Regions from separate parts of the Aliidiomarina minuta genome, predicted to be linked through region 4. Evidence: predicted binding sites of a transcription regulator. Region 4 holds the regulator's gene; each other region holds the start of a gene.
The links. Region 4 encodes MetJ, which represses methionine synthesis genes. Its sites were predicted from a motif close to TAGACGTCTAGACGTCTA; they were not measured.
Positions count from the first base shown of each region.

Region 1: a site for MetJ is predicted at 3,097-3,114, ahead of msrA (peptide-methionine (S)-S-oxide reductase MsrA). Genes of this name have one in related genera too.
Region 2: a site for MetJ is predicted at 5,670-5,687, ahead of metK (methionine adenosyltransferase). Genes of this name have one in related genera too.
Region 3: a site for MetJ is predicted at 1,763-1,780, ahead of metB (cystathionine gamma-synthase). Genes of this name have one in related genera too.

Region 1 covers NZ_PIPL01000001.1:1,457,696-1,465,107, reverse strand. The annotation lists gene suhB (inositol-1-monophosphatase) at 1-453, opposite strand, end outside; gene trmJ (tRNA (cytosine(32)/uridine(32)-2'-O)-methyltransferase TrmJ) at 597-1,322, shown strand; gene CWE09_RS06985 (IscS subfamily cysteine desulfurase) at 1,326-2,495, shown strand; gene msrA (peptide-methionine (S)-S-oxide reductase MsrA) at 2,503-3,021, opposite strand; gene ndk (nucleoside-diphosphate kinase) at 3,255-3,686, shown strand; gene rlmN (dual-specificity RNA methyltransferase RlmN) at 3,797-4,921, shown strand; gene CWE09_RS06965 (RodZ domain-containing protein) at 4,989-6,047, shown strand; gene ispG (flavodoxin-dependent (E)-4-hydroxy-3-methylbut-2-enyl-diphosphate synthase) at 6,057-7,196, shown strand; gene hisS (histidine--tRNA ligase) at 7,230-7,412, shown strand, end outside.
Region 2 covers NZ_PIPL01000002.1:56,566-63,977, forward strand. The annotation lists gene CWE09_RS10535 (PhoH family protein) at 1-322, shown strand, start outside; gene CWE09_RS10540 (hypothetical protein) at 319-1,266, opposite strand; gene CWE09_RS10545 (hypothetical protein) at 1,267-1,557, opposite strand; gene ruvX (Holliday junction resolvase RuvX) at 1,639-2,061, opposite strand; gene CWE09_RS10555 (YqgE/AlgH family protein) at 2,075-2,632, opposite strand; gene gshB (glutathione synthase) at 2,706-3,650, opposite strand; gene rsmE (16S rRNA (uracil(1498)-N(3))-methyltransferase) at 3,707-4,435, opposite strand; gene metK (methionine adenosyltransferase) at 4,440-5,585, opposite strand; gene tkt (transketolase) at 5,851-7,412, shown strand, end outside.
Region 3 covers NZ_PIPL01000004.1:10,558-17,969, reverse strand. The annotation lists gene CWE09_RS13310 (cytochrome b) at 1-503, shown strand, start outside; gene CWE09_RS13305 (YceI family protein) at 500-1,072, shown strand; gene CWE09_RS13300 (YaeQ family protein) at 1,121-1,657, opposite strand; gene metB (cystathionine gamma-synthase) at 1,850-3,022, shown strand; gene metE (5-methyltetrahydropteroyltriglutamate--homocysteine S-methyltransferase) at 3,060-5,339, shown strand; gene metF (methylenetetrahydrofolate reductase) at 5,352-6,287, shown strand; gene cysC (adenylyl-sulfate kinase) at 6,315-6,917, opposite strand; gene CWE09_RS13275 (SLC13 family permease) at 6,932-7,412, opposite strand, start outside.
Region 4 covers NZ_PIPL01000003.1:54,276-61,687, reverse strand. The annotation lists gene CWE09_RS11995 (class I SAM-dependent methyltransferase) at 1-371, opposite strand, end outside; gene CWE09_RS11990 (malic enzyme-like NAD(P)-binding protein) at 603-1,847, shown strand; gene gloA (lactoylglutathione lyase) at 1,914-2,477, opposite strand; gene metJ (met regulon transcriptional regulator MetJ) at 2,491-2,820, opposite strand; gene metL (bifunctional aspartate kinase/homoserine dehydrogenase II) at 2,996-5,443, shown strand; gene CWE09_RS11970 (penicillin-binding protein 1A) at 5,440-7,412, opposite strand, start outside.

The DNA of each region.
Region 1 (7,412 bases), on a different contig from region 4:
GGTGCCGTCGAGTTCTTTGGCACGACCCACGCGTACGCGGTAGCCGTTTAATTGAGCGCCGCTGCCACGACCTGCAGTGAAGAGCTCATCGCGTACAGGATCGTAAATAACAGCCTGTTGAACCTGCCCTTTGACAACTAAGGCAATAGATACGCAAAAATGAGGAATACCGCGCATGAAATTGGCGGTGCCATCAATTGGATCAATAACCCATTGGTAATCACTGTCACGACCAATTTGCTCGCCGGATTCTTCGGCAAGGATTGAATGATCCGGGTAAGATTTGCGAATTGTGTCGATAATGATGGCTTCTGCGGCATGATCAACATTGGTCACGTAATCGTGCTGACCTTTGCTCTCAATGGTGAGTTGCTCGGCCTGAGCCATTGATTTCATGATAACTTTTCCGGCCGCGCGCGCAGCGCGCACCGCGATGTTAAGCATCGGATGCATGTGATTACCTTTTTAGTTGCTAAAGAACGGTGAAAATTTCGCCGCGATTATAAGCTAAAAGGGCTATGGTAAGCAAACACAAATGACGGCTGCGTTGGCCTGTGTTAGAATTTGCGGCCGATTTATAGCTGCAGAGACTACTGATGTTAGACAATATTCGTATCGTTTTGGTGAACACTTCCCATCAGGGCAATATAGGCTCTGCGGCGCGTGCTATGAAGACCATGGGGTTAACAGATCTGGTGTTAGTGGACCCGGTGGAGAGCCCGCAAAGTCATGCGTCTGCACTGGCGGCAGGTGCTACCGATATTTTGGCGGCGGCACACACCGTGGACACTTTGCAGGAAGCGATTGCGGATTGTCCTTTGGTACTGGCAACGAGCGCGCGTAACCGCACGCTGGACTGGCCTATGCTTAGTCCACGGGAAGCTGGCGCTAAAGCAGTACAGGAAGGCAAGGCAGCTAAGGTAGCTTTGGTATTTGGCCGCGAAAACAGTGGCCTGACCAATGAAGAGCTACAAATGAGCCAGTTTCATGTGCATATTCCGGCGAATCCGGAGTACAGCTCCTTGAATCTGGCCATGGCCGTGCAGACTCTGAGTTATGAAATTCGAACCGCCTGGCTGGAGCTTGAAGAACAGCCGCAATCGATTGAGTTGCCGGAGTATCCAAATGGCGAAAATCTGGAACGTTTTTTTGTCCATCTTGAGAAGAGCCTGACAGATTCGGGATTTATTGTACGTCAGCATCCGGGACTGGTTATGAATAAGCTTCGTCGTATGTTTAACCGGGCGCGTCCAGAAGAGAATGAACTGAATATTCTACGCGGCATGCTGACTTCATTTGATAAACGGATGGATAAGGAGTAGCTGATGAACAAGCTTATTTATCTCGATTATGCGGCTACTACACCGGTTGACCCGCGGGTAGCCGAGAAAATGATGCAATTTCTGACAATGGATGGCATTTTTGGCAACCCGGCCTCGCGTTCTCATCGTTATGGCTGGCAGGCTGAAGAGGCGGTAGATGAAGCCCGTGCACAGGTTGCTGAATTGCTCAATGCTGACCCTCGCGAAATTGTTTTCACATCCGGTGCGACAGAGTCAGACAATCTGGCGTTGAAAGGCGTGGCTGAATTTTATCAGGAGCAGGGCAAGCACATCATTACTGTGCAAACCGAACACAAGGCAGTACTGGATAGCTGCGCTGATCTGGAACGCCGTGGTTTCGCAGTGACCTATCTGAGTGTGGATGAAGAAGGTTTGTTGTCGCTGCAGGAACTGCGCGATGCTATACGGCCGGATACTATTCTGGTCAGCGTGATGCACGTCAATAATGAAACGGGTGTTATTCAGGATATTCCGGCAATCAGCAACCTGTGTCGTGAAAAGAATGTCCTGCTGCATGTCGATGCAGCACAAAGCGTGGCTAAAATAGATGTCGATGTGGAGCAGCTTGGTGTCGACCTGCTATCGCTTTCGGGGCATAAAATATATGGCCCTAAAGGTGTGGGCGCGCTTTATGTGCGACGTAAGCCCAGAGTTCGCCTGCATGCGCAGATGCATGGTGGCGGCCATGAAAGAGGTATGCGTTCAGGTACTATGGCGACGCACCAGATAGCCGGCCTTGGCGAAGCGGCACGCATAGCTCACGCAGAACTGAAGCAGGAAAGTAAAATTCTGCTGCAACTGCGCGAGAGCCTATGGCAGGGCCTTAGTGGGATCGAAGGTGTATTTGTGAATGGTAGCGAACAGCAGCGGGCGCCGGGGATTCTGAATGTTGGTTTTAAAGAAGTGGATGGCGAGTCGTTGCTGCTGGCACTTAACAACCTGGCGGTATCTACCGGTTCGGCCTGTAATTCCGCCAGCATGGAGCCTTCTTACGTACTGCGGGCAATGGGACTAAGTGATCAACAGGCCCATGCATCGGTGCGTTTTAGCCTGGGCCGCTTTACCACGGAAGAGGATGTGAAAGCGGCTATCGAGCATGTGCGCAACGCCATCGGTCCACTTCGGGCCATGTCGAAGGCGTTGCCAGGGTAAAACCTGCTTAACTGCTTTTCAGGCGGTTGGCGAAATTCTGTTTGAACTTTGCCAGTTTAGGGCCTACTACCATAGCGCAATAAGGTTGCTGACTATTATTTTCATAATAGCTACGATGGTAAGCCTCTGCTGGATAGTAATTGCTTACTTCTTCAACGGCTGTGACGACAGGTTCAGGCCAGGTGTTGTCGGCGCTCATTTCAGCAATAATAGAAGCCGCCTGATTGCACTGCTCATCGTTATGAAAAAATATCACTGAGCGATACTGAGGGCCAATGTCATTGCCCTGACGGTCAAGTTGGGTAGGATCATGCAATGAAAAATAAATTTCCAGAATATCACGATAGTTAATCAGCTGAGGATCATAAGTCAGGCGCACGACTTCGGCATGGCCCGATTCGCCGGTGCAGATATCCTGGTAAGTCGGGTTTGCAACATGGCCTCCGGCATATCCGGATTCGGCCTGAATGATGCCTTCAACCTGCGCGAATGCAGATTCAAGACACCAGAAACAACCGCCACCCAAGGTAGCTACCTGGTTGACCGGGTTTCTACTGATTTTTCAGTGTTTGTTACCGACATATAATTACCTCAATGCCACTGGGCGTATAGACGTCTATAATAGATCATGTTTTCTGCTTTGAAAAGCCCCCTTGTAATAAAGTTTTATTGGGAATTAGTGCTCAGATCGCGTATAATTCGCGCGACTTTAAGACTTGTGTTAACAGACAACACTTTATACAGAATCGGAGTAACAGCATGGCTTTGGAACGTACCCTGTCTATTATCAAACCGGACGCAGTAGCGAAAAACGTAATTGGCGCTATCGTAAACCGTTTTGAATCTGCAGATTTGCGCATCGTGGCACAAAAAATGATGCACCTGAGCAAAGAACAGGCGGAAGGTTTTTACGCAGAACACAGCGAACGTCCTTTCTTTGGCGCTTTAGTGGAATTTATGACTTCTGGTCCAATCGTAGTGATGGTGCTGGAAGGTGAAGACGCGGTACGTAAGAATCGCGAAATCATGGGTGCAACTAACCCTGCAGAAGCAGCTGCCGGTACTTTGCGTGCTGACTATGCTGAAACTATCGACGAAAACGCCGTACATGGTTCAGATGCTGTGGAATCAGCAGCGCGTGAAATCAGTTATTTCTTCACTGACGAAGAAGTTTGCTCACGCACACGGTAAAACTAAGACCGCTGCAGGCGGTCTTATAGCTAAAAAAGGGGCCGAACTGCGCCCCTTTTTTGGCTGAATATAGCCTGCAAAGATTTATAGCAAGGCATCGGAGGTAAAGTATGACAACCGCAACGCAGAAAATTAATCTGTTAGATTTAAACCGGCAGGGCATGTATGACTTTTTTGCTGAATTAGGCGAAAAGAAATTTCGTGCTGAGCAGGTGATGAAATGGTTGTATCATTTTTGCGTCGATGACTTTGAGCAAATGACCAACCTGAATAAAGTACTGCGCCAGAAACTCAGCGATATCGCCGAAATTCGGGCGCCTGAAATCAAGCTTCAACAACAGTCTACCGATGGCACTATTAAGTTTGCTATGGAATTGCTGGATGGTCAGGAAGTAGAAGCGGTATGGATTCCCGAAGACGACCGGGCGACTTTGTGTGTATCTTCTCAGGTTGGCTGTGCACTGGCATGTACCTTCTGCTCGACAGGCTACCAGGGCTTTAACCGTAACCTGAAAGTTTCTGAAATCATTGGCCAGGTATGGCGGGTAAACCAGTTGTTGGGCCCGGTAGGCAAAACCAATGTTAAACCGGTAACCAATGTAGTGATGATGGGCATGGGTGAGCCGTTACTCAACATTCAGAACGTAGTGCCAGCGATGGAATTGATGCTGGACGATTTGGCTTATGGCTTATCTAAGCGTCGTGTAACATTAAGCACCTCGGGCGTGGTACCCGCTTTGGATATGCTGCGTGAGCGTATCGATGTGGCGTTGGCTATTTCGTTGCATGCGCCGGACGACGAGCTGCGTAATGAAATAGTGCCGGTCAATAAAAAGTACCCGATTAAAGAATTTTTAGCTTCTGCTAAGCGTTATGTTGAGATGTCCAAAGCTCAGCATAAAGTCACGGTTGAATATGTCATGCTGGACCATATTAACGATTCTACCGACCAGGCACACGCGCTAGCACGCTGTCTGGAAGGGACCCCGGCTAAAATTAACCTGATACCATTTAACCCATTTCCGCAGTCACCATACGGACGGTCCAGTAATTCGCGTATCGATCGTTTCGCAAAAGTATTGATGCAGCATGGTTATACCGTTATGGTTAGAAAAACACGGGGCGATGATATTGACGCCGCCTGTGGTCAATTAGTCGGAGACGTGGTTGACCGCACAAAACGGCTGTTAAAAAAACAACAACAAAAACAGTCCATCGCTGTCAAATCGGTGTAGCGAGACCGGCCAAGCATAAGCGAGGTCATTATTGTTGCGCCGGAAACTTACCGGGGACCGAGCTAGCATGACGGATACGGAACAAAGCACAGTGAACGAGAACACAGAGAACGAGAACAAAGAGCAGTCAGATTTGCCAACGCCAGGTCAGATGTTACTGGCTGCCCGGGATGAGATGCAGTTGACCACTAAACAGGTCGCTGAGCGTTTGCGTTTGCGAGTGCAGATTGTCGAAGATCTTGAGCATGACCGATTTAGTAAATATGTCGCTGGTACTTTTACCCGGGGGTATTTGCGGGCCTATGCTCGCTTAGTTCAGGTGGATGAGGATTTGCTTTTTAAATCTTATGAAGCCATGAATGTCGAAGAGCGCCCGGATGATACCATGCAGAGCTTTTCCCGGCGTCGCCGAGAGCAGACTCAGGACAGTCGCTTGATGGCCGTTACCTATATTATTGTGGCGGTGATCATTGGCTCAGCAGTTATCTTCTGGCTGCAGAACGCCTCCAATGATGAAGTCGAGAGCAACGGCAGTACGGTAGCTGAACGTATGCTGGAAGAACAGGATTCGCAGCTGCAACTATCTGCTGAGGATGACGCTGGACCGGCAGAAATTACCCGCGCGACGCGAGAGCCAATCTTCATTGATGAAAGTAACGTTGAGCGCACAGCGGATCCGGTTGCAAGTGAAACCGAAGCAGAATCGATTCTTGATGAAGAAGCCGAGCGAGAAGCAGAGCAGGCTGCTGCGCGGCGCGCGGAAGAAGAGCGGCAGGCGCAGCAAGCACGAGAAAGAGCTGAAGCTGAACAGGAAGCCGAACGCCAGGCGAGAACGGAGGAGGAAGAGCCTGATGCCAATGTGAGTGTCAGTGAACTGCCTGACGGAGAGCTGGTACTGGGTTTTGAAGGAGACTGCTGGATTCGCATTGAAGATGCCACCGGCCAGGCCATCGCTTTTGGCGTTAAACCCGCAGGACATGTTATTAACCTGGAAGGTGAAGCTCCTTTCGAGGTCACCCTGGGTGCCCCTGAAGTGGTCAATATGACCTTCCGCGGCGAAGAAATTGATTTAAGTGGTTACCGTCCAGGACGTGTAGCTCGCATTGTATTACCGCAAGCAGAGTAGTAGAAAAAAATGCTTTCAGAATCCCCCATACAACGCCGTCAAAGTCGTCGTATTTATGTAGGCGACGTGCCGATTGGAGATGGAGCTCCGATAGCGGTGCAATCCATGACTAATACATCAACCACCGATGTAGCGGCGACGGTGGCGCAAATACAGGCCCTGGCAAAAGCGGGTGCTGATCTTGTGCGGGTGTCGGTGCCTACTATGGATGCCGCTGAAGCTTTTAAACTGATTAAACAGCAAAGCACTGTCCCCCTCATAGCTGACATTCATTTTGACTACCGTATTGCGCTTAAAGTTGCGGAATATGGAGTCGACTGCCTGCGTATTAATCCAGGTAATATTGGCAACGAAGCGCGTATTCGTAGCGTAGTAGATTGCGCCCGGGAGCATAATATACCGATTCGCATTGGCGTGAATGGAGGTTCTCTGGAACGTGATTTGCAGGAAAAATATGGCGAACCTACCGGGGCGGCGCTGGTAGAATCGGCAATGCGTCATGTTGATATTCTACAGCGACTGAACTTTCACGATTTTAAAGTCAGCGTTAAAGCCTCAGACGTATTTTTAGCGGTTGATGCTTATCGTTTATTAGCGAAAGAAATTGAACAACCGCTGCATTTAGGTATTACGGAAGCGGGTGGAGCTCGCTCTGGCGCGGTGAAGTCTGCGGTGGGAATGGGCATGCTCCTGGCAGAAGGCATTGGTGATACCTTACGGGTTTCCTTGGCAGCTGACCCGGTTGAAGAAATAAAAGTGGGTTTTGATATTCTCAAATCGCTGCGCATTCGTTCGCGAGGCATTAATTTTATCGCCTGCCCAAGTTGTTCGCGCCAGGAGTTTGATGTAATAGCTACGGTGAATGCGCTGGAGCAACGCCTGGAAGATATTACTACGCCGATGGACGTGTCTATTATCGGCTGTGTGGTAAATGGCCCGGGTGAAGCCTTAATTTCTGATTTGGGTCTGGCCGGGGCAAAAAATAAATCGGGACTATACATTGACGGTGAGCGACAAAAAGAACGTTTATCGAATGATGATTTAGTGGACGCTCTGGAACGAAAAATTCGCGCCCGGGTGAGCAAGCAGCAGGATTCCCAGCAAATAGCGATCACTCAGGTGGACGCCGACAACAGCCAGCCTCTATAATGGCGCCATTTTTGACTGCAGGATAAGCACATCGTGGCCAAGCAAATTCAGGCAATTCGTGGAATGAATGACATACTGCCAACACAGAGCAATCGCTGGCAGTATCTGGAAACAAGTATTCGCAATGTGGTGGCCAGTTATGGTTATCAGGAAATTCGTATGCCAGTGGTTGAGCAAACTGATTTGTTTAAGCGCTCGATTGGCGAAGTGACTGAC
Region 2 (7,412 bases), on a different contig from region 4:
CATTATGAATAAGGCAAATATTCAGTTTAAGTCAATTAACTTCATGCGTGGGCGCAGTATTCAGAACGCTATTGTGCTGTTAGACGAAACCCAGAACTTAACGGCTTCGCAGTTAAAAACCATTATTACCCGTTGTGGCGCCGGCACCAAAATAGTCTGTTCGGGGAATCTGGCGCAAATTGACAGTTATTATCTGACCGCACTGACGTCCGGGCTTACTTATATCGTTGAGCGGTTTAAGAACTACCATGGCGGCGCTACGGTAAACCTGAATGGCGTGGTACGTAGTCCGCTGGCCCAGTATGCTGAAGAGAATCTTTAAAAGGCTTCTACCACGAGTGCGCCATTGTAGACATGAGGGACATAACGATCACCAATGCGGCCCGGCTCAAAACGGGCAGGGCCGGTTGGTTCGGTAAGTAAAAAACGCCGTTCATCATGGCGAACCCAGTAATCATCTTCGCCAGGCTCAATATCCACTGCAAACATGGCGTGTCCCGGCAAATATACAATCAGGCTCTCTGTTTGCGGATGCAGGGCTGAGAATAACGCGGCGATTAACGTTACTTTGCTATCGCAGTCACCCCTGTTTTCAAATAACAGCCGTGCAGGCGTATGAAAACCAGCCCCCGGACTAGAAAACCTGTTGTCTAATTCGGCATAAGGAATGGTTTGAACGAAGCTCAGAATCAGGCGCAGGCTGTCGTAAGGACTGCTGTCTTCACCTAGCTTATTGGCAAAAGCCTCCGCTAAAGACTGCACCGCCGGGTGAGACTCTTCGGCGATACGCACGTGATCGGGTTTAAACCCCTGTCGCCGGGCATGATCAACCAACAAATTATAATAATTACGGTGCATGATTTCTTGCTGTAAGCGCTCTTTTTCAGTAAGTAAGGCTTGCATGCGTTGCTGTCTTTGCCCCGCTGTGCCGCTACGCAGGTTAATTTCAATAGACTCTCCGCCATGGGGTAAGTTTATCTCCACATCTCGCCATCCACTGTCATGCGCAAAACTACGTAGATCGGGTTTGATTTCACGGTGGATACGAGCCGGACTTAAAGGGCGGAAGTTGACTGGAGTTTGTAAAAAACCAGTCTGAGGTACCTGAAAACTAATTTGACGGGAGTGATTATCAAGGTCACGCCATTGGTAGGCAAAGTTGAGTTGACTATTTTCTGCCTGACGCTGGAAAAAGAACTGTTCAGCCCAGCTAACTGAGCTCATCAGGCATAAACAAATTGCCAGCAGCCCGCTGAGCCTTAGCATTTAGAACTTCACTTCAGAAATAGGACTGTCCGTGTATTTAAGATCGATCTGATACTCCACACCACCTGCCTTGATGAAGAAAAAGGTTTTATCGCGTTTAAAAAGTTCGCTTAACAGAACATTTTTCACGCTCGGGCGTCTTTTCGGTTCGATATCTGTCAGCTCTACGCTATACCGGGACACAAGGATGTTGTCGTAGCGCGCTGGAGTAACCAGCAGTAAGCGCTTGTTTTCATCCGTTAAAGTGATGGTATTTCCGGTGACTGTAAATGGTTCTTCATTTCCGAACAATGGGTTGCCCTCATATAACAATCTGAATAATGCCTAAATATAACGAAATAGAGTCATTCAGCCAAGCAAAGTTTAGCGAACTTAGCGGTAAGTAAAGTAATCTTCCAAAATCAGGCAGGCCGAAGCGCTGTCTATTTTCTCTTTGCTCAGGTTTTTGAAGCCTCCCTGGCTGAACAGAGTTTCCTTAGCACTGACCGTTGTTAACCGCTCATCCTGAAAGCTGATAGCGACGCCAAAACGGCCATGTAAACGGTTACCAAACTTACGCGAGCGAACCGTTAAAGGCTGCTCGCTGCCATCCATGTTTAATGGTAGCCCGATAACACATAATTCGGGTTGCCAGGTTTGTAGTAACTTTTCCAGTTGAAACCAGTCCGGAATGCCATCTTTTGCTGCTAAAGCGGCAAGTGGTGAAGCGGTGCCGGTTACTGACTGGCCAACGGCTACGCCAATGCTACGGGTGCCAAAATCAAAGCCCAGAACACAACCTTCTTGCTTACTCATCCTTGTTTACTCATCAGGCGTGGCCGGCATCTGGAGCTAGTTGCCAGATATCTATGCCTAGCTTCTCGGCCGCTTTTTGCCAGCGATCTGCGCTTGGTGTATCAAATAAAACATCTGCTTCAGCAGGAATGGTAAGCCAATTATTGTTGGCTATTTCCTCTTCCAGCTGCCCAGCATCCCAGCCAGCATAACCTAAGGTTAATAAAAATTTATGCGGTGCCTGACTGGACCCTAAAGACTGCAAAATATCTTTAGAGGTGGTGACCATGATGTCGTCGCTTAATTGCAGGCTACTACGCCAGCCTTCCTGCGGTGGATGCAGGACAAAACCGCGGTCAGTACCTACAGGGCCTCCTGAGTAGACTAGCGAACGCTCCAGAGACGCGTCGGCGGGAATTTTAATTTCAATTTGCTTAAGCAGCGCTGGAATCGACATCTCCGCTGGCTGATTGACAATAAGCCCCATAGCGCCTTCGTCGTTGTGCTCGCAAATATAAGTGACCGAACGCTCAAAGAAAGGGTCGTCCAGGCCTGGCATAGCAACTAAAAAATGATTTTGTAGGCTGTTCATAACCTTAGATCCCCTGCTTTAACCGCTTGCTTTAACCCATTATACTTTGAATATGGAGGTTAAAAGTCAATTTTTAAAGACTAAAATCCTGAGTAATAGCGTCAAATAGCATACCAGCAATATTGATCGAGTAAGCGTCTTCGATCTCGCGCATACAGGTCGGGCTGGTGACATTGATTTCGGTAATGCAATCGCCAATAACATCCAGCCCCACCAGATAAAGACCTTTTTCTTTTAAAACCGGCCCGACCCGTTTTGCTAGTTTCCAGTCACTCTCGCTCAACGGCTGCGGACGGCCAGTGCCACCGGCGGCCAGGTTACCACGGGTTTCACCGGCAGAAGGAACACGAGCCAGTGAATAGGGCACCGCTTCACCATTGATCAGGATAATGCGTTTATCGCCTTCTTTAATGGCGGGTAGGTATTCCTGCACCATGGCAAAACGTTGCCCATGCTCGGTCAGAGTCTCAATGATAACTCCCAGGTTATTGCCCTGGTTATCAACGCGAAAAATGGAAGCGCCGCCCATGCCGTCCAGTGGTTTTAAAATAATGTCTTTATGTTCCGCATGAAAAGCCCGGATCTGCTCTGCACTGCGGGTGACGATAGTTGCCGGTATGCTGTCCGGGAACCAGGCGGTAAATAATTTTTCGCTACAGTCACGCAGGCTTTGCGGCTTATTAGCGACTTTCGCACCGGCAAGCTCAGCCAGCTCCAGCATATGGGTAGCGTAAATATATTCCATATCAAAGGGGGGGTCTTTGCGCATTAGAATAATATCCAGCGATCCCAGCTTGATATGAGATTCCTGGCCAAGGTCATAGAAATCTTCTGTTTGATCGCGAACGCTAAGAGGCTGGACTCGCGCCATCGGCTCGCCGCCTTTCATGTAAAGATCCGCCATTTCCATGTATAAAACGTCATAACCACGGTTTTGAGCTTCTAAAGCCAGGCGAAAACTAGTGTCTTTATAAGTTTTAACGCTGGAAATGGGATCCATAATAATGCCAACTTGCATGACGGCCTCTTTATTAAAGTAGAAAAGATAGACTGGCTGCAGTGTACCACGGTGTATTAAATCAGGTCACCGTGATTCGCCTGCAAGGCTGCCAGCGCGGTTAGTGCTGCCGTTTCGGTGCGTAAGACTCGCGGTCCCAGATGAACAGGAGTGCAGCCTTGTTGATGAGTTGCTTCTACTTCGTGCGGAGAAAAACCGCCTTCAGGGCCTACTAATAAAGACAACTGCTGAGCAACAGACACGGTTTTCAAAGAGTGCGCCGCGCTGGGTTCCAGGGTCAGGGTTAGCGGACGCTCAGGGTTACTTAAATAGTCTTGCAAGGATATGGCTGGCCGTACTTCGGGGACTTTATTGCGTCCGCTTTGCTCGCAGGCACTGATCACAATTTTCTGCCATTGCTGAATTTTCTTTTGCAGCCGTTCGCCCTGCAACTTAACACCACAGCGTTCTGTAAACAGTGGAGTAATACTGGCTACGCCTAGCTCCACCGACTTTTGCAAGGTGAAATCCATTCGGTCACCGCGCGAGATCCCCTGCGCCAGGTGTATCTGCAGGGGAGACTCAGTACTTGCCGCTGTGGCCTCGATAATTTTTACCTGCACGTGTTTTTTGCTGGCCTGGGTAATGACTGCCTGGTAGGCGTGGTCGTCTCCGCAAAAAAGTTCAAGTTCGGCACCTTCGCTTAACCGCAGCACCCGCGCCACATGATTAGCCGCGTCAGGATGCAGCTCTGTGTGCATGCCTGATGTTAGTGCGGCGGAATGATAAATGCGAGGTATACGCATGCGGTTATTTTATAGCCGCTCGCAAAGCTTCCGCTTTGTCAGTTTTTTCCCACGGGAACTGATCGCGACCAAAGTGGCCGTAGGCGGCGGTTTCCAGGTAAATAGGGCGCTCCAGATCGAGCATTTTAATTAAACCATAGGGGCGTAGATCAAAATGCTGACGTACCAGCTTAATTAAGGTCTCTTCGTCGTACCGACTGGTACCAAAGGTTTCAATGCTAATGGAGGTTGGTTGTGCCACACCAATGGCATAGGAAACCTGCAATTCACAGCGTTTAGCCAGGCCTGCAGCGACTAAATTTTTCGCCACATAACGAGCAGCATATGCAGCACTACGGTCCACTTTAGAAGGGTCTTTACCCGAGAAGGCACCGCCACCATGACGTGCCATGCCGCCATAAGTATCGACAATAATTTTGCGGCCCGTCAGGCCACAGTCACCCATAGGACCCCCAATGACGAACTTGCCGGTCGGATTTATATGGTACTTGGTATCGGGACGCAGCCATTCTTCTGGGAGGACGGGTTTGATAATGGTTTCCATGACCGCTTCCTGAACCTGTTTCAGGCTATATTCTTCAGCGTGCTGGGTGGAAAGCACTACCGCATCAATGCCTATAGGTTTGCCATCTTCATAAATAAAAGATAGCTGGCTTTTGGCATCGGGGCGTAGCCAGGGCAAGGAGCTGCGTCTGACTTCAGCCTGGCGCTGCACCAGTTTATGGGCATAAGTGATAGGCGCAGGCATTAAAGCTTCAGTTTCATCGGAAGCATAACCAAACATTAGTCCCTGATCTCCGGCACCCTGTTCTTCAGGGTTGCCGCGGTCAACGCCCTGGTTAATATCAGCGGATTGTTTGCCTATCGCGTTTAAAACCGCGCAACTGCCTGCGTCAAAACCCATCTCCGAATTGGTGTAGCCTATTTTGCGCACGGTCGTACGCACCAGGTCTTCCACATCGACCCAGGCGTGGGTATTAATTTCCCCACCAACCAGGACCATGCCTGTTTTGACATAGGTTTCACAAGCAACCCGAGCTTTCGGGTCTGTAGCCAGGATAGCGTCCAGTACTGCGTCAGATATCTGATCAGCAATTTTGTCTGGGTGGCCTTCGGAAACAGATTCAGATGTAAACAGGTGTTGTGCCATAAACAAGTATACTCTCTAAGTTGGTATGTTAATGGTGCAGGAAGCCGCGATACTTTAGCTAAAAAGCGCTGAGAAATCCAACTTTAGACGTCTATAAGTCTGATCTCAGCTGTAAATTTGCGTGCGTGGCTTTAATTGTGGACAATACGCGCGCAGGCCTCCGGTCAGATCACTGCCTTTCGTCAATTCGTCAGTTCGAGAGCGCCCGGCATCTATTGTATTTATACATTAATAATTGATTACCCGTCATTATCAGGAGTGTTTCATGTCGCAACGTCGTCATCTCGCCAACGCCATTCGTGCTTTAAGCATGGATGCGGTCCAACAAGCCAAATCAGGCCACCCCGGCGCCCCTATGGGCATGGCCGATATCGCTGAAGTTCTGTGGCGTGACTACCTGCAGCATAACCCGCAAAATCCAGATTGGGCAAACCGCGACCGCTTCGTATTGTCCAATGGCCATGGCTCTATGCTGATTTATTCGTTGCTGCACCTGAGCGGTTATGACCTGGATATTAGTGAATTAAAGAATTTTCGTCAGCTACACTCAAAAACTCCCGGACATCCTGAGTACGGTTACACACCCGGTGTTGAAACTACCACCGGACCCTTGGGGCAGGGCCTTAGCAATGCAGTAGGTATGGCAATTGCGGAGAAGGTACTGGCTGCTCAGTTTAATAAGCCGGGACACGATGTTATCGACCACCATACTTATACGTTCCTGGGCGATGGTTGCCTGATGGAAGGTATTTCTCATGAAGTATGTTCACTGGCCGGCACCTTAGGCCTGGGCAAACTGATTGCTTTTTATGATGACAACGGTATTTCTATTGATGGCGACGTTGAAGGCTGGTTTACCGACGATACCGTCAAGCGTTTTGAAAGTTACGGCTGGCATGTCATTGCGGATGTTGACGGGCATGACTCTGACGCGGTGAAACAGGCGATTGAGCTGGCGCGCAAAGAAACTAAGCGACCTACCATGATTTGCTGCAAAACCGTGATCGGTTTTGGTGCTCCGAACAAACAGGGCAGTGAAAGCAGTCATGGTGCTCCTTTGGGTGATGATGAAATTGTACTGGCGCGCAAGGAACTGGGCTGGGAATACGGCGCTTTTGAAATCCCTGACGACGTATACAGCCAGTGGTCAGCAAAAGACAAAGGCGCGACTCTGGAACAGCAGTGGGATCAGAAGTTCACTGCGTATGAAGCCGCGCACCCGGAACTGGCCGCTGAACTGAAAAGACGGTTAAGTGGCGACTTGCCGGCCAACTGGGAACAGCTGGCGCAGGCTTATGTTGAAAAGCTCCAGGCGAACCCGGAAAAAGTAGCCACCCGTAAAGCCTCGCAACAGGCATTGAATGCCTTTGGTCCTGCATTACCTGAGTTACTGGGCGGTTCGGCTGACCTGGCAGGTTCTAATCTGACAATCTGGGATCAATCTAAACCATTAACTCAGCAGGACAGCAGTGGTAATTATATTTACTACGGTGTGCGCGAGTTCGGCATGTCCGCTATTATGAATGGCATTGCTTTGCATGGTGGTTTTATTCCTTACGGCGCAACTTTCCTGATGTTCATGGAATATGCACGTAACGCAGTGCGCATGGCTTCGTTAATGAAACAGCCGGCAATTTTTGTCTATACCCATGATTCTATTGGTTTAGGCGAAGACGGCCCGACACACCAGCCAGTTGAGCAACTATCAAGCCTGCGTTTGACCCCTAATCTGGATACCTGGCGCCCTTGTGACCAGGTTGAGTCAGCGGTGAGCTGGCGCGCGGCCATTGAACGTCGTGAAGGGCCAACAGCACTGGTCTTTACCCG
Region 3 (7,412 bases), on a different contig from region 4:
GGCTTACAGCGATTACCGTTATTGCCCTGTTCGCACTTGGCTGGTGGATGTTGACGTTAACTTATTACGATACCTGGTATCGCCTGGGCCCATGGTGGCATAAATCTTTTGGTATCAGTTTGTTAATGCTGACTCTGTTCAGAGTTTTTTGGATGCTGATTAATCCAAAACCTAAAGCCCTGGGTAGTCAACTGGAAAAGGCAGGAGCAAAACTTGGCCACCTTCTACTTTACCTTTTGCTGTTCACCGTAATGATTAGCGGTTATCTGATCTCGACTGCAGATGGCCGTTCGATATCCGTATTTGATTGGTTCAGTGTACCCGCACTTATAACGGGCATTCCCTATCAAGAGGATATCGCAGGCGAAGTACACTGGTACGCCGCCTGTGCCCTGATGATACTGGCTGCTGGTCACGCCCTGATGGCATTAAAGCACCAGTTTATTGATAAACACCCAACTTTAACTCGTATGTTTACTATTAATCCGGAGAAAAAATCATGAAAAAGACAATTCTTGCAGCTGCACTGGCAGCAACCATGACAGCACCAGCAGCCTTTGCTAACGAGTATGTAATTGATACCGAAGGTGCTCATGCTTTTGTACAGTTTAAAATCAGCCACCTTGGTTACAGCTACCTGCTGGGTCGCTTTAACACCTTTGAAGGTTCCTTTTATTATGACGAAGCTAACCCAGAAAATGCTTCGGTAAACGTCACCATAGACACCCGCAGCGTAGACAGTAATCACGCTGAACGTGACCGTCACCTGCGTAGCGACGACTTTCTTAATGTAGATGAGAATCCACAAGCCACTTTCCAAAGCACAGGTTTTGAACCTGATGGAAATGGCGGTGGTTTATTGACTGGTGACTTCACCCTGAATGGCGTAACTCACAGCATCGACTTCCCGATTACTCAGGTGGGTGCCGGTGAAGATCCATGGGGCGAAATGCGTCGTGGCTTTGAAGGCACCTTAAGCTTCACATTAGCCGATTATGACATTACTTATAATCTGGGCCCGGATGCAGAAGATATCGAAATTTACCTGTCTATTGAAGGCATTCGCCAGTAAACACTGGGGTATGTAAGAAACCACTGGGACTCAATCCCAGTGGTTTTTTTATGGCTGCAGTATTACTTCCAGCGGTAATTCAATCTGTTCATCCGCGTCACTCACGTACAGTACGCCATCCGTCAACATTAACCCCCAATGCAGGTTTCGGCTAAGCATAGAAGCGAGCTGAGCATGGGCTTCTTCAGGTAACGCCAGAATAGTCAGATTACTTAAGTGAGTCACTTTAGACGCCACTTTTTCTTTCCATATACGGACATTTCCATACGCCAGCACTGACACCAGCGGCGCTTTGCGGCTGCTTTTTATAATACGTTCAGCATCTGGCTGTCCTACATCCACCCAGTGTTCAATTTGCCCGTCCAGGCTAAGCTGCCATAAAGCCGCTTCGTTGACCTCCGAGAGCCCGCGCCCAAATGCCAGGTGCTCATGATAAAACAGCCCCAGTGCGATAATTCTGGATGTCAGCCGCAACTCAGTCTCTGACGGATGCCGCGCTACTGTCACTTTCACCGATTCATACACACCCCGATCCACATCGGAAATATCCAAACTTACTTTATAGGGGGTTGCCTGCAAGGCCATAACTTTCCTTAATTCAGATAAACCTGCTACATCCGGCGTTTATCCTGATGTTTTGGCTATTTTAACACTCACTGTTGATAGCCGATATATAAATAAAAACCCATTTAGACGTCTAAACGTCTTGACGGCTAGAGATCTAAAGTGTATTTTTTCCTCATCATGTGTTTAAGCACATTAGAACGGGAGAAGAGCATGACTCAACATCAGACAACTAAAGCAGTTCGCGCCGGTATTGATAGCGATAGCCAATATAATGCAGTGGTACCGCCACTGTACCTGTCTTCAAATTATCGTTTTCACGATATCGATACTCCAGCCGAGTATGACTACACACGCTCTGGTAACCCCACCCGGGATCTGCTCAGTGCTGCCATCGCTGATCTTGAAGGCGGTGAACTGGGAGTCATTACTGCCAGTGGCATGGGCGCAGTTACTTTAATACTGCAGTTATTAAAGCCCGGTGACTTACTAGTGGTTCCTCATGATTGCTACGGTGGTTCCTGGCGTTTATTTGATGCGCTGGCTAAACGTCAGTCATTTGAACTCCTGGTCATTAACCAGGCAGACCCTGAGCAATTGGCAAAAGCTTTAGCGCTCAAGCCTCGTCTGATTTGGATTGAAACACCTTCTAACCCACTACTCCGCCTGGTGGATATCGCGCACGTTTGCAGTAAGGCCAGGGCTGTGGGTGCCCTCACACTGGTCGACAATACTTTTTTATCGCCACTGGGTCAGCAGCCTCTCAAACTGGGCGCTGATCTGGTTCTGCATTCAACCACCAAGTATCTCAACGGGCACTCCGACGTAGTGGGTGGTGCGGTAGTCGCCAAAGACGCTGAATTGGGAGAACAACTCAAATGGTGGGCCAACGTGATTGGTATCACAGGTGCTCCTTTTGATGCTTTTTTGACGCTACGGGGAATTCGCACTCTGGCCGCACGTTTCACTCTGCATGAGCAGAATGCCCATAGCCTGGTGCACTGGCTGCAACAACAAAGCGAGGTAGTGAACATTCACTACCCGGGTCTTGAATCACACCCGGATCATGCCCTGGCAAAACGCCAACAGCATAGTTTTGGCGCCATGTTCAGTATCGAACTCGATGCCAGCGTTGAGGCTATTAAGGAATTTGTCAGTCATCTGCAGTTATTTTCATTAGCTGAGTCACTTGGCGGTGTAGAGAGCCTGATCGCGGTTCCAGCCACCATGACGCATGCATCGATGTCAGCAGAAGCCCGTCGCAACGCAGGCATCAAAGACACTTTATTACGTATTTCCGTCGGCATTGAAAACGCTGCCGATCTTATCAATGACTTTCGCCATGCATGGCCTGCTTTGCAGCGCAAAGCAGCCATCGCGGTCTAGTCGCTTTTTTTAATTTACTACTTTCAGGGGTTTTATCATGGCAATTACACATACTTTAGGCTTCCCACGCATAGGCCGTAAACGCGAACTCAAATTCGCACTTGAGAAATACTGGGCCGGAGAGTCCAATGAAAGCGAGTTACAAAGCGTTGCCAGTGAAGTGCGCAAGTTCAACTGGCAGGCTCAGTCAGAATTAAATTTGATTTCTGCAGGTGACTTCAGTTTCTACGATCATGTTCTGGATACAGCGGTGCGCTTAGGCATTACACCTGAGCGTTTCCAACAGGACGAACCGGCCATTACTACCTACTTCAGACAGGCCCGTGGGCGTGCTCCGGGAGGAACTGATGTTCCTGCACTGGAGATGACTAAATGGTTTAACACCAACTATCATTATCTGGTTCCCGAGTTAAGCGAAGGGCAGAGCTTCAACCTGAACATTGACGACCAGCTGCAGCAGATTCGCGACGCTAAAGCCACAGGCAAACCCGTCAAACCTGTACTGTTAGGCCCGGTTTCATTTTTAGCCTTGTCGAAACAACGGGACGGCGATGAACAGACGTTAAAACATCTGCCCGCATTACTTAAAAGCTATTTGTTATGGCTGAATGCGCTGGCAGCAGAAGGCATTGTCTGGGTGCAAATCGATGAACCTATTTTAGTCACAGAACTGGATGCCGACTGGCAGTGCGCTATCAACCAGGCCTATCAGTCTCTGGGGTCACTGCAAAAAATAAAAATATTGCTCACCACCTACTTCGGTACTTTGGGAGCCAATCAGGATTTGGTTGCGGAGTTACCCGTAGCCGGGCTGCATGTTGATGCGGTAGCAGGAAGCGAAGGGTTAGAGGCTATCAATAATGTCTGGCCCGAGCATAAAGTACTGTCCGTTGGCATCGTCAATGGCCGTAATATCTGGCGTACCGACTTGCGCAAAGCAGTTGATACTCTGCTTCCTATTGCTGAGCGTCGCGGTGATTTCTTATGGGTAGCTACCAGTTGTTCTTTGCTGCACAGCCCTATTGATCTCGAGCTGGAAGACAGCCTGGATACAGAGCTCAAGTCATGGCTGGCATTTGCGGTACAGAAAGTAAATGAAGTTAAGCTCATCGCACAGGCCATCAACCTGGGTATTGAAAGCATAGAGCAGGAACTCCAGGAGTCGGACAAAGCAGTTGCTTCACGGCAGACTTCAGGCCGCATTCACAACCCGGGTGTCAGTCAGCGCATTACCGCTATCAGTGACGCCGATAGCAGCCGCAGCAGCGGTTACAGTGTTCGCGCCGCGCAGCAGCGCAAGCATTTAGAGCTACCTTTATATCCAACCACGACTATAGGCTCTTTCCCTCAAACAGGCTCCATTCGTCATTTACGCCGTGAATGGCGGGGTGGTCGTTTATCAGAACAAGACTACCGGGATGCTATCAGTAAAGAAATCGCCCAGGTTATTCATGAGCAGGAAGAGCTCGGGCTCGACGTATTAGTGCATGGTGAAGCGGAACGTAATGACATGGTCGAATACTTTGGCGAGTTGCTGGAAGGTTTTGCTTTCACCCGCTTTGGTTGGGTACAAAGTTATGGTTCACGTTGCGTTAAACCTCCGGTTATCTTTGGTGACGTCTATCGCAGCAAGCCCCTTACCGTGGAATGGATCCGCTTTGCCCAGGAACTGACCGATAAACCCGTCAAAGGCATGTTAACAGGCCCGGTCACTATTTTAGGCTGGTCCTTCCCTCGTGACGATATCAGCACTGCGACCATTGCTCAGCAAATTGCCCTGGCGCTACGCGATGAAGTTGCTGACCTGGAAAAAGCCGGTATTAAAATCATCCAAATTGATGAACCTGCTTTTCGTGAACTGCTGCCTTTAAAAATTAGTGAGCAAAAAGCCTATTTCGACTGGGCTGTACAAGCTTTCCGGTTAGCTTCTGCGGGTGCTCAGGATAACACTCAAATCCATACCCATATGTGTTACTCGGAATTTAACGCCATTATTGATGCTATTGCGGATCTGGATGCGGACGTCATCACCATAGAGACCTCGCGCAGCGCCAGCGAGCTGCTGGATGTGTTCCGTGAATACCACTACCCGAATGAAATTGGGCCAGGTGTTTACGATATTCACAGTCCACGGGTTCCTGATGTTGAAGAAATTCAGGCGTTAATAAGCCGCACTCAGGCCTATCTGCCAGCAGAACGCTTATGGGTAAATCCGGACTGCGGTCTGAAAACCCGAAGCTGGGACGAAGTGCGCCCGGCATTACGCAACATGGTTACCGCCGCGCGTAATTTACGCAATAAGGCCAAGGCAGCCTGATGAGGAGGTTATATGTCACTGTCACATGCACAGCACTTAGAGTTGCTTAACCAAAGTATCAGTGAACTGAATAACGACACTCAGGTATCGTTCGAGTTCTTTCCACCGGGCACTCCCGAAGCGGAACAAACCCTGTGGAAAGCGTTGAACAGGCTGGCCCCGTTAAAGCCAAGATTTGTCTCCGTGACCTATGGTCACGGAGAGGAGTCTCGCCAACGCACGCATAATATGATTAAGCAAATTCATGATCGAACGGGGTTGATCGCAACCCCACATTTAACCTGCATCGATACGCCAGCTGAGGAGCTCAGGGATATCGCACGCGATTACTGGAAAAATGGTATTCGTCATATTGTTGCTCTGCGGGGAGATGCGCAACCAGGTCGCTTGAATACGGGCCAAAGTGCCCTTGACCTGATACATCTATTAAAACAGGAGCACGACTTCGATATATCCGTAGCAGCCTACCCCAATGTTCACCCTGAAGCGCGCAGTCCACAGGCCGACCTGATGGAGCTTAAACGTAAAGTAGATGCCGGTGCCAGCCGCGCCATCACTCAGTTTTTCTTTGATGTAGAGAGCTATCTGCGCTTTCGCGATCGCTGTGTCAGCGTAGGCATTGAAGCAGAGATCGTGCCTGGGATCCTGCCTATAGGTAACTTCGGAACCCTACAAAGGTTCGCTAAACTGACCAATGTCAGGGTTCCTTATTGGCTGCAACGGCGCTTTAATGGCTTGGAAGATGACCCCACTACCCGCTCTCTGGTGGGAGCATCCGTGGCTATTGACCAGGTCCGGGTACTCAGCCGGGAAGGTGTCGGTGAGTTCCACTTTTATACACTCAACCGTGCTGAACAAACTTACGCCATTTGTCACACACTAGGACTACGTCCCCCTGAAATTGAGCACGCCCCCCAACAACCCGCTCTGCAAACCGCCAACGGCTAAAGCAAATTGAACGCACACCACAGCTGGTTACCAGACAGGTAACCAGCCTTTCTCTTCCAGTAGCTGCAGCAGTGCAGCTACTGATTTTTCCATCGAATCAGACTCCGTATGCAGACGTAAATCAGCTTGCACTGGGCTTTCATAGGGCGCTGAGATACCTGTCATACCAGTCAGTTCTCCAGACCGTGCCCTTGCATACAAACCTTTCACATCACGCCGCTCACACTCCTCCAGCGAGGTAGCTACATGAATCTCGAGGAAATTCTCCTTGCCGATCTGTTCCTTCAATTGCTCCCGCTGAGACCGTAGTGGAGACACAAAAGCAGCCAGTACCAGCAGACCACTCTCGCTCATCAGGGAGGCAACTTCACCTGCTCTTCTTAAGCTTTCTGTACGGTCCTTCTCACTGAAGCCCAGATCAACACATAACCCATGTCTTAGATTATCGCCGTCCAACAGATAGGTACGCACCTGGCGCTGATACAGCGCCTCTTCCAGAGCCCCGGCCAGCGTTGATTTACCTGAACCACTTAATCCGGTAAACCATACGACCCCGGAACCGTGGCCATTCAACAGGTTGCGCTGTTTTTGGGTGATTTTATGTTGTTGCCAGAATACCAATGCTGTCATGTTCTTATCCACTATTAAAAAGGGAAAAACCTGGGCAACAAGAGCAACACAGTGCTGCTGTATACCAGGCACAAGGGGCCACCAAGGCGCAGGTAGTCTCTGAATTTATAGTTACCTGCGCTATACACCATTAAGTTGGTCTGGTAACCGAACGGAGAGATAAAACTGGCGGAAGCACCAAAGGCAACCGCCATAAAAAAGGGCGTGGGGTCGACCCCTAACTGCAAAGCCAGTGAATAAGCCACCGGGAAAATAAGAGCCGCGGCAGCATTGTTGGTAATCACTTCGGTAAATAACCAGGTAGCGAGGAAAACTGCAGCAAGGGCCAGCCACGGGCTGTTTTCCCCTACCACAGCAGACAACCCGGAAGCCATCAGGCCTGCAACTCCCGAGTCCATCATTAACTGGGCCAGACCTATTGCAGAACCCACAATAATGAAAAGCTCCAGAGGAAAGCGCTCGCGAATATCGCTCAGCTTAATGGTTCTGGTCAGT
Region 4 (7,412 bases):
CTGACTACCAGGTCAACAGACGCATCATCAAATGGTAGCTTTTCCATCGGAGTTTCTGTATGAAAACTAATGTCTGCCAACTTATCCAGCATTTCTTTGTCATCACTGAACACCTGTTTCGGGTCAATAACCGCAGCGTCAGCAGCGTGCACATCAAGATTCAACTTTTCCGTTTTGCCATATTCGCTGACTAAAACGGCCAGAGCACCATTACCGCTTCCAACATCCAGTACAGAGGCGCCTTTCGGCAAATTCGCAAAATGTTGCAGCCAAAAGTCATTGACCTCCCCAGCATATCCACGTTTGGCTTCCCCTTCAGCAAAACTGCTAAGCGAAGGCACGTTATTCCAATATAAACTCCAATGTTTCATACAACTTTTATTCCACGAGTTATGAGCACACAGCGCACTTTATAAAAAGTCGCTACTCTACGAAGGTTAATTAAATGTAACTAGGCATACACCTTAACCGTCAATACTGGCTGCGCGCAAGTAGCGGCGCACAAAATCTGTCAGGAGGTAAGATTTGTCTTGCGCGCAAAAGTCGCTAAACTCTGAAGTCGCATCTTCTCACGATCCAAACATCAACTGCAGGTTTTATATATGTCAGACTTTCGTCAGCAAGCGCTTGATTACCATGCATTACCCTTTCCAGGAAAAATCAGCATCGAGCTGACTACTTCAGCAGAGACCAGTAAAGACCTGGCTTTAGCCTACAGCCCTGGAGTTGCTGAACCTGTCAGAGCTATCGCGGAAAATCCGGAAGATGTCTACAAGTACACAGCAAAAGGCAACATGGTTGCCGTGATCAGCAATGGGACTGCCATTCTGGGTTTAGGTAATCTGGGGCCGCTGGCTTCTAAACCGGTGATGGAAGGGAAAGCTTTATTATTCAAGCGCTTTGCAGGTCTGGATTCGATCGATATTGAAGTGAAACACCGCACTACCCAGGACTTTATTAACACAGTAGCTAGCATTGCTGACACCTTTGGCGGTATCAACCTGGAAGACATTAAAGCTCCGGAATGCTTTGAAATTGAACAGGCACTGATTGAACGCTGTGACGTGCCAGTATTTCATGATGACCAGCATGGCACCGCCATAGTAACAGCTGCGGGGCTGCTCAATGCTCTTGAAGTTCAGGGTAAAAACATAGCCGAAGCGCAAATAGTTTGCATGGGAGCGGGCGCCGCAGCTATCGCCTGTATGGAGTTATTGATTAAGTGTGGGGCCCAGCGCGAACATATTTACATGCTCGACTCAAAAGGCGTTATTCATACCCGCCGCGATGATTTAAATCAGTACAAACAGTTGTTTGCCAACAATACAGATAAACGCACCCTGACCGATGTAATCACCGGTGCAGATATCTTTATCGGAGTGTCTGGTCCGAACCTGTTCAGCCCTGAAAACCTGTCATTAATGGCACCTAACCCCATTGTGTTTGCCTGCTCCAATCCGGACCCGGAAATTAAACCTGAGCTCGCCTTAGCTACCCGTGATGATTTAATTATGGCAACAGGTCGCTCAGATTATCCCAATCAGGTCAATAACGTGCTTTGCTTCCCTTTTATTTTCCGTGGTGCACTGGATGTCAGGGCCAGCGCTATTAACGATGAAATGAAGCTTGCAGCCGTGGAGGCAATCCGGACACTGGCTAAAGAGCCGGTCTCTGAAGCCGTAATGCAGGCGGCGGGGGTTGATAAACTTCAGTTTGGCAGTGACTATATTATTCCTAAACCAATGGACCCGCGGCTGTGCAGCCGGGTCGCTAAAGCGGTAGCGGAAGCTGCCGTGCGCTCAGGTGTAGCGCGTATTGAATTACCCAAGAATTACATGCAGGAATAAATATACAAAAATAAAACTGAATATTAAAAAGGCTGCCTATGACGGGCAGCCTTTTCTATTCAGTGTTTACTCATCTTCAACCAACAGACCTTCCAGGCCTTCGCCCATGCCAGCAGGAGCAAAAATTTCGATCCAGTAACCATCGGGATCCTGAATGAACGCCAGGTTATTCATCTTACCGTCTTCAGGTCGCTTCACAAAGCTGACACCCAGGGAATCAAAGCGCTCACAGGCCGCTTTCAAGTCCGGTACCGCAAACCCAATGTGACCAAAACCTTTAGGTTCCTGATTCCCATTATGGTACTGCAGGTCTTCTTTATCTTCGTCGCCCCAGTTATGGGTGAGCTCCAGCATAGCCGGCCGACCAAATGTCTGCTCTAGCCGTTGCTCTGAATCTGATGACCAGTTCTCCAGTTTCTCAGATGGAATTGCGGCAAGAAAATAGAGGGTGAATTTCATTTCCGCAAAGGCAAGTTTTTTAACCAGTGTCATGCCCAGAACCCGGCTATAAAAGTCGAGGCTGCGTTCCGGATCTTTAATCCGTAGCATGGTCTGATTAAATACATACTCATCGGTTGCGCTGTCACGAGCTTCACAAAGCCCGGCAGCTTTTTCAAAATGACGACTCATTTCAGGCTCCTAGTTAATCTTCTTCTCCATATAAATCATCAGGGCCTATTTCTATTCCCCGCTCGGCCAGCACTTCACGCACGCTCGCCGGGATTTTATGAGGATTATCTTTACGCAAATCGTCATCTGCAGGCAGCGGCTGACCGGTAAAAGCGTGCAGAAATGCCTCACACAGCAATTCACTGTTGGTGGCGTGCCGCAGGTTGTTCACCTGGCGTCGGGTGCGCTCGTCAGTCAGTACCTTGAGTACCCGCATCGGAATAGATACCGTTACTTTCTTAACTTGCTCGCTTTTTTTACCATGTTCCGCATACGGATAGATGTAATCACCATTCCATTGCATGAGTAGACCTCTTGTTGGGATATAGTTCGCCAAAGGCGACAATAGTTATAAGCTTATGACAAACCAATTATCGCTTTTTTTAGCCTCTTTGGCCATCTAAACTTCTATTTACTTGCCACTTTAGTTATGCTCTGCGACACATTACTATTTTCGATACATTATGTAGGCGCAGTACATGACAAACAACTCTTCTATCCCTGCTGAGCGCATTCAAACCATTGCCGACCAGGTTCAGGTGCATAAGTTTGGCGGCAGTAGCTTGGCCGATGCGTACTGCTATCGACGTGTTGCCCGTATCGTGACTGAATATGCTGGCGCCAGCGACCTGGTTGTGGTGTCTGCTGCAGGCGATACCACTAACCGTATTCTGGCCATTCTTGATGCCCGTCATACTCAACCAGAATATGCACCGGTGTTACTCCAGGCGCTGAAAAGTTATCAACAGGGTTTGATTGAAGAATTATTGTCCGGTCGCCAGCAAGAACAATTATTCGAGTTATCGGAAGGCGACTTTCGTCGCCTGCAAAGCTGGCTTATCGGCGATGAAGAGATTCCTCAGGCAGAACTCTGCGCGTATGGTGAGCTCTGGTCATCGCGGTTGTTGGCGACTTTGCTGCAAAAACAAGGCACACGCGCGGACTGGATAGACAGTCGCGACTTCCTGAGTGCTGACGATGCGGCTGAGCCTATTATCGATACCTCCAGTAGCCGAGAGAAACTCATCCAGCGTATCGCGCCACATTCTGGTACCCGCTTTATAGTGACCGGATTTATCTGTGCCGAGCGGGATACCGGCCGCACCCTGCTACTGGGCCGTAACGGCAGTGATTACTCTGCGACCTTAATCGGCAGTCTGATTGACGTAAAACAGGTCACTATCTGGAAAGATGTCGCGGGAGTTTATTCCGCTGATCCACGCAAAGTTGAGCGTGTCGTCAGCCTGCCTTCACTGGACTGGGCCGAAGCCGAAGAACTGGCGCGTCTGGGGAGCCCGGTTTTACACCCCAGAACTTTCCAGCCGGTGAACCGTGAACGCATGATCATTAACGTGCGTTCCAGCTTAAAAGTGGAGAACCAACAAACCCGTATTGGCCAGTATGATTTTACCGAAGCCCAGGCCAAAGTGCTGACTTCGCTTCAGGATGTAGTTCTGTATAGCATTCCGTTAAGCCAGCAGGGCGTAATCAGAAACTTTGAAGCCATGAACCTGACGCCGCTGGTTAGCTGGTCAGAAAGCGAATCGGCAGAGAAATTCTATGCTTTTCACCAAAACCACCTGCAGTTTATTCAACAATGGCTGGCTGCCAAAGATGCCGAACATCATGTACACGAAGTCAGTGGTTACAGCATGGTGGCGCTGGTCGGTGCGCGCATCGCTGAAAGCAAGCAATATGCAGTGCTTAAGCGGGAAGTAGAAGAGCAGAGCCTGCGTCATTTTATGCTGGCGGACAATAAAAACTCAGCAATAGCGCTTTTAGGACAAAAACTCGACCAACGCCTGTTAAACCGCCTGCATAGTCTGCTATTCAACTTCCGCCGTAGCATCGGCATTCTGGTCTTGGGCCGTGGCAATATCGGCAGCGAGTGGATCAGCCTTTTCCGCCAGCAGCGTGACCGCCTGAATGAAAACGTGGATGTCCGTATTATGGGCATAGCCAACTCAAAACGTCTGTGGCTTGACTACGGCGGCGTCGACCTGCAGGACTGGACTGATAATTTTGACCGGCTGGCACGCCCGTATGTGTTAACTGAATTATTACGTGAACTACCCAACGCGCCTTTTGACGAACTGGTGGTGATGGACTTAACAGATGCTCGTGAAGTCGCTCGCCTGTACCCAAGCTTTTTTGCCAATGGCATGCACATAATCAGTGCCAATAAGCGTGCTGGAGCAGCGGAAGAAGCTTTGTACCGCGAAATCAGAACCATCCAGCACGAATACAAGCGCGAATGGCTTTACAACACTACCGTTGGTGCCGGTTTGCCGCTGAACTATGCCATTAACGACTTAATGAATTCCGGCGACAAAATCCGCAGTATCGCCGGCATATTTTCCGGCACCATGAGCTGGTTGTTCGAGAACTTCGACGGCAGCATGCCTTTCAGTGACCTGGTCCGCCAGGCCAGAGAGCAGGGCTTTACTGAACCCGACCCACGAGAGGACCTGTCCTGCCATGACATAGTCCGCAAACTCTTAATTGTCGCTCGGGACATCGGTGCTCAACTGGATTGGCAGGACGTCGAAGTGTCCGGTCTGGTTCCCTGGCAGTTACAAACCGTCAGCCAGAGTGAGTTTCTGGAACGTCTGGATGAACTGGACGAACCTATGCAGAAGCTTAGACAAGACGCTCAGGACGAGGGCAAAGTACCCCGTCTGATGGCGAGTTTCTCAGTTGAAGAAGGGCGCAGTTATGCCCGTGTTGGCATCGAGTTCATTCCAGAGGGCGACATGCTGGCAAACCTGATCCCAGGCGAGAATATTTTTGTTATTCACAGCGACTGGTATCAGGAAATGCCATTGGTAATTAGCGGCCCAGGTGCCGGTCGCCACGTGACTGCCGGCGGCGTACAGTCTGATCTGCATCAGTTACTGGGCCACCTCGCCGCGCAGCAGAGCCATTAACGAAATAGTTCGTCATCGTCATCTTCAAACAAACGTGGCGAACTGTCTTCCTGCTCCACAAACTGGGTTGGTTCGGTACCACGCACAAAGTATTCAAAACGACTGGTGTAGCCAGACTGATTACTTAGCAACCCTGTGTCTTCATCGATTCGCACCGAGACCATGTCTGTAGGCAGCTCCAGAGGTTCAGACGGGAAGTCTTCGAGTGCGCTACGCATAAATTCGATCCAACCTGGTAACGCCGTTGTCGCACCGGCTTCTGAACCAACAATAGGTTGCCTGTTGCGGCCCAGGTTCGAATTCAGAGTAGTGCGCCCCAGCGCATTTTCTACATTATCGAAACCAACCCAGGTAGCCGCTACGATACCCGTTGAATAACCCACAAACCAGGTGTCACGAACATCGTTAGTAGTACCCGTTTTGCCCGCAATATTTTGATTCCGCAGGTTCTGAGCACGCCAGCCAGTGCCATTCCAGCCAGTCTGATTAGGCCAGCTCCCGCCGCCCCAAATCGCTGAGTTTAACCCTTCGGTAATCAGAAACGCAGTTTGTTCAGATATAACACGCGGTGCCTGTGGCAGCTCGTGCTCCCACCAGTCTTCGTAAAGCTCCCGCAACTGACAGTCAGCACAGGTAACCGGAGGGCTGGCGACATAAGTGTCATTGCCATCCGAATCTTCAATCCGAGCGATAAAGTGCGGGTCTACCAGATAACCCCCATTCGCAAAAACAGCAAAAGCTCTGGCCATCTCTAGCGGTGTAAAAGAGGCTGACCCCAGAGACAGAGACTCATTGCGTGGAATATCTTCCGCGGCAAAACCAAAACGTTCCATATATTCGGCAGTGCGGTCTACACCTACAGAGCGGATCAAGCGCACAGAAACCACGTTCTTGGAACGAGCTAATGCTTTGCGTAACCGAATCGGGCCATCATAAACTTCCGGCGAGTTACGCGGACGCCAGGCAGAGCCTGCACCTGGGTTCCATTGTGTAATAGGCGCATCGTTGACCAGCGTACCTAACGTATAGTCATCATCCAGCGCGGCGGCATAAATAAAAGGTTTAATGGTTGAACCGACCTGACGTCTGGCCTGCAACGCCCGATTATATTGGCTCATACCAAAACTATAACCACCTACTATAGCCGCTACTGCGCCACTATCAGGCTGCAGAGCAATCAGTGCTGAGCTCGGCCCCGGCACCTGAGCAAGCCGATAACTGCTACCGTCGTCCAGACGACGAACCCAGATATGATCACCTTCAGTAAGAATATCTGCGGCGGTTTCAGGCGCAGGTCCCTGGCGATCTGCATCAATGTAGGGACGCGCCCAGTCCATTGCCTGCCAATCCAGCTGATAACTGTCGCCATTACGCAGCATAAGCTGAGCTTCCTGCTCGCCGACATCGATCACGACGGCTGGCACCAGCGGACCAAATGTACGCTGACGACTTAAATATTCAATTATTTCATCACTTTCCCAACGCTCGCTACCGCGCCGTTCAGGAATAGCCCGGGTTTCCGGATCCAGTAACGTCTGCTCAGGTTCTTCATCTTCAGACATAACCTCCCGCGCCAGGTCACCCCACAGGCGATTTACCGGCCCACGATAACCATGTCGTTCATCATAGGCATGCAGGTTATCGCGAACCGATTTTTCAGCCGCTAGCTGATGTTCAGAATGCACCGTGGTGTAGACTTTAAAACCACTGGTATAAGCGGTTTCCGCACCATAACGTTCAACCATTTCATGACGCACCATTTCCGCCAGATAAGGCGCAGAAACTTCGATAACCGCACCGTGATAACGGGCCGTTACAGGAGCGTCAAAAGCGGCCTGGTATTCTTCATTGGAAATAAGATTCTCGTCCAGCATACGACGCAATACAATGCGCCGGCGTTGCACTGAAGCCTGTGGGTTACTAATCGGGTTAAGAATGGAAGGACCCTGCGGTAACCCTGCAATAGTCG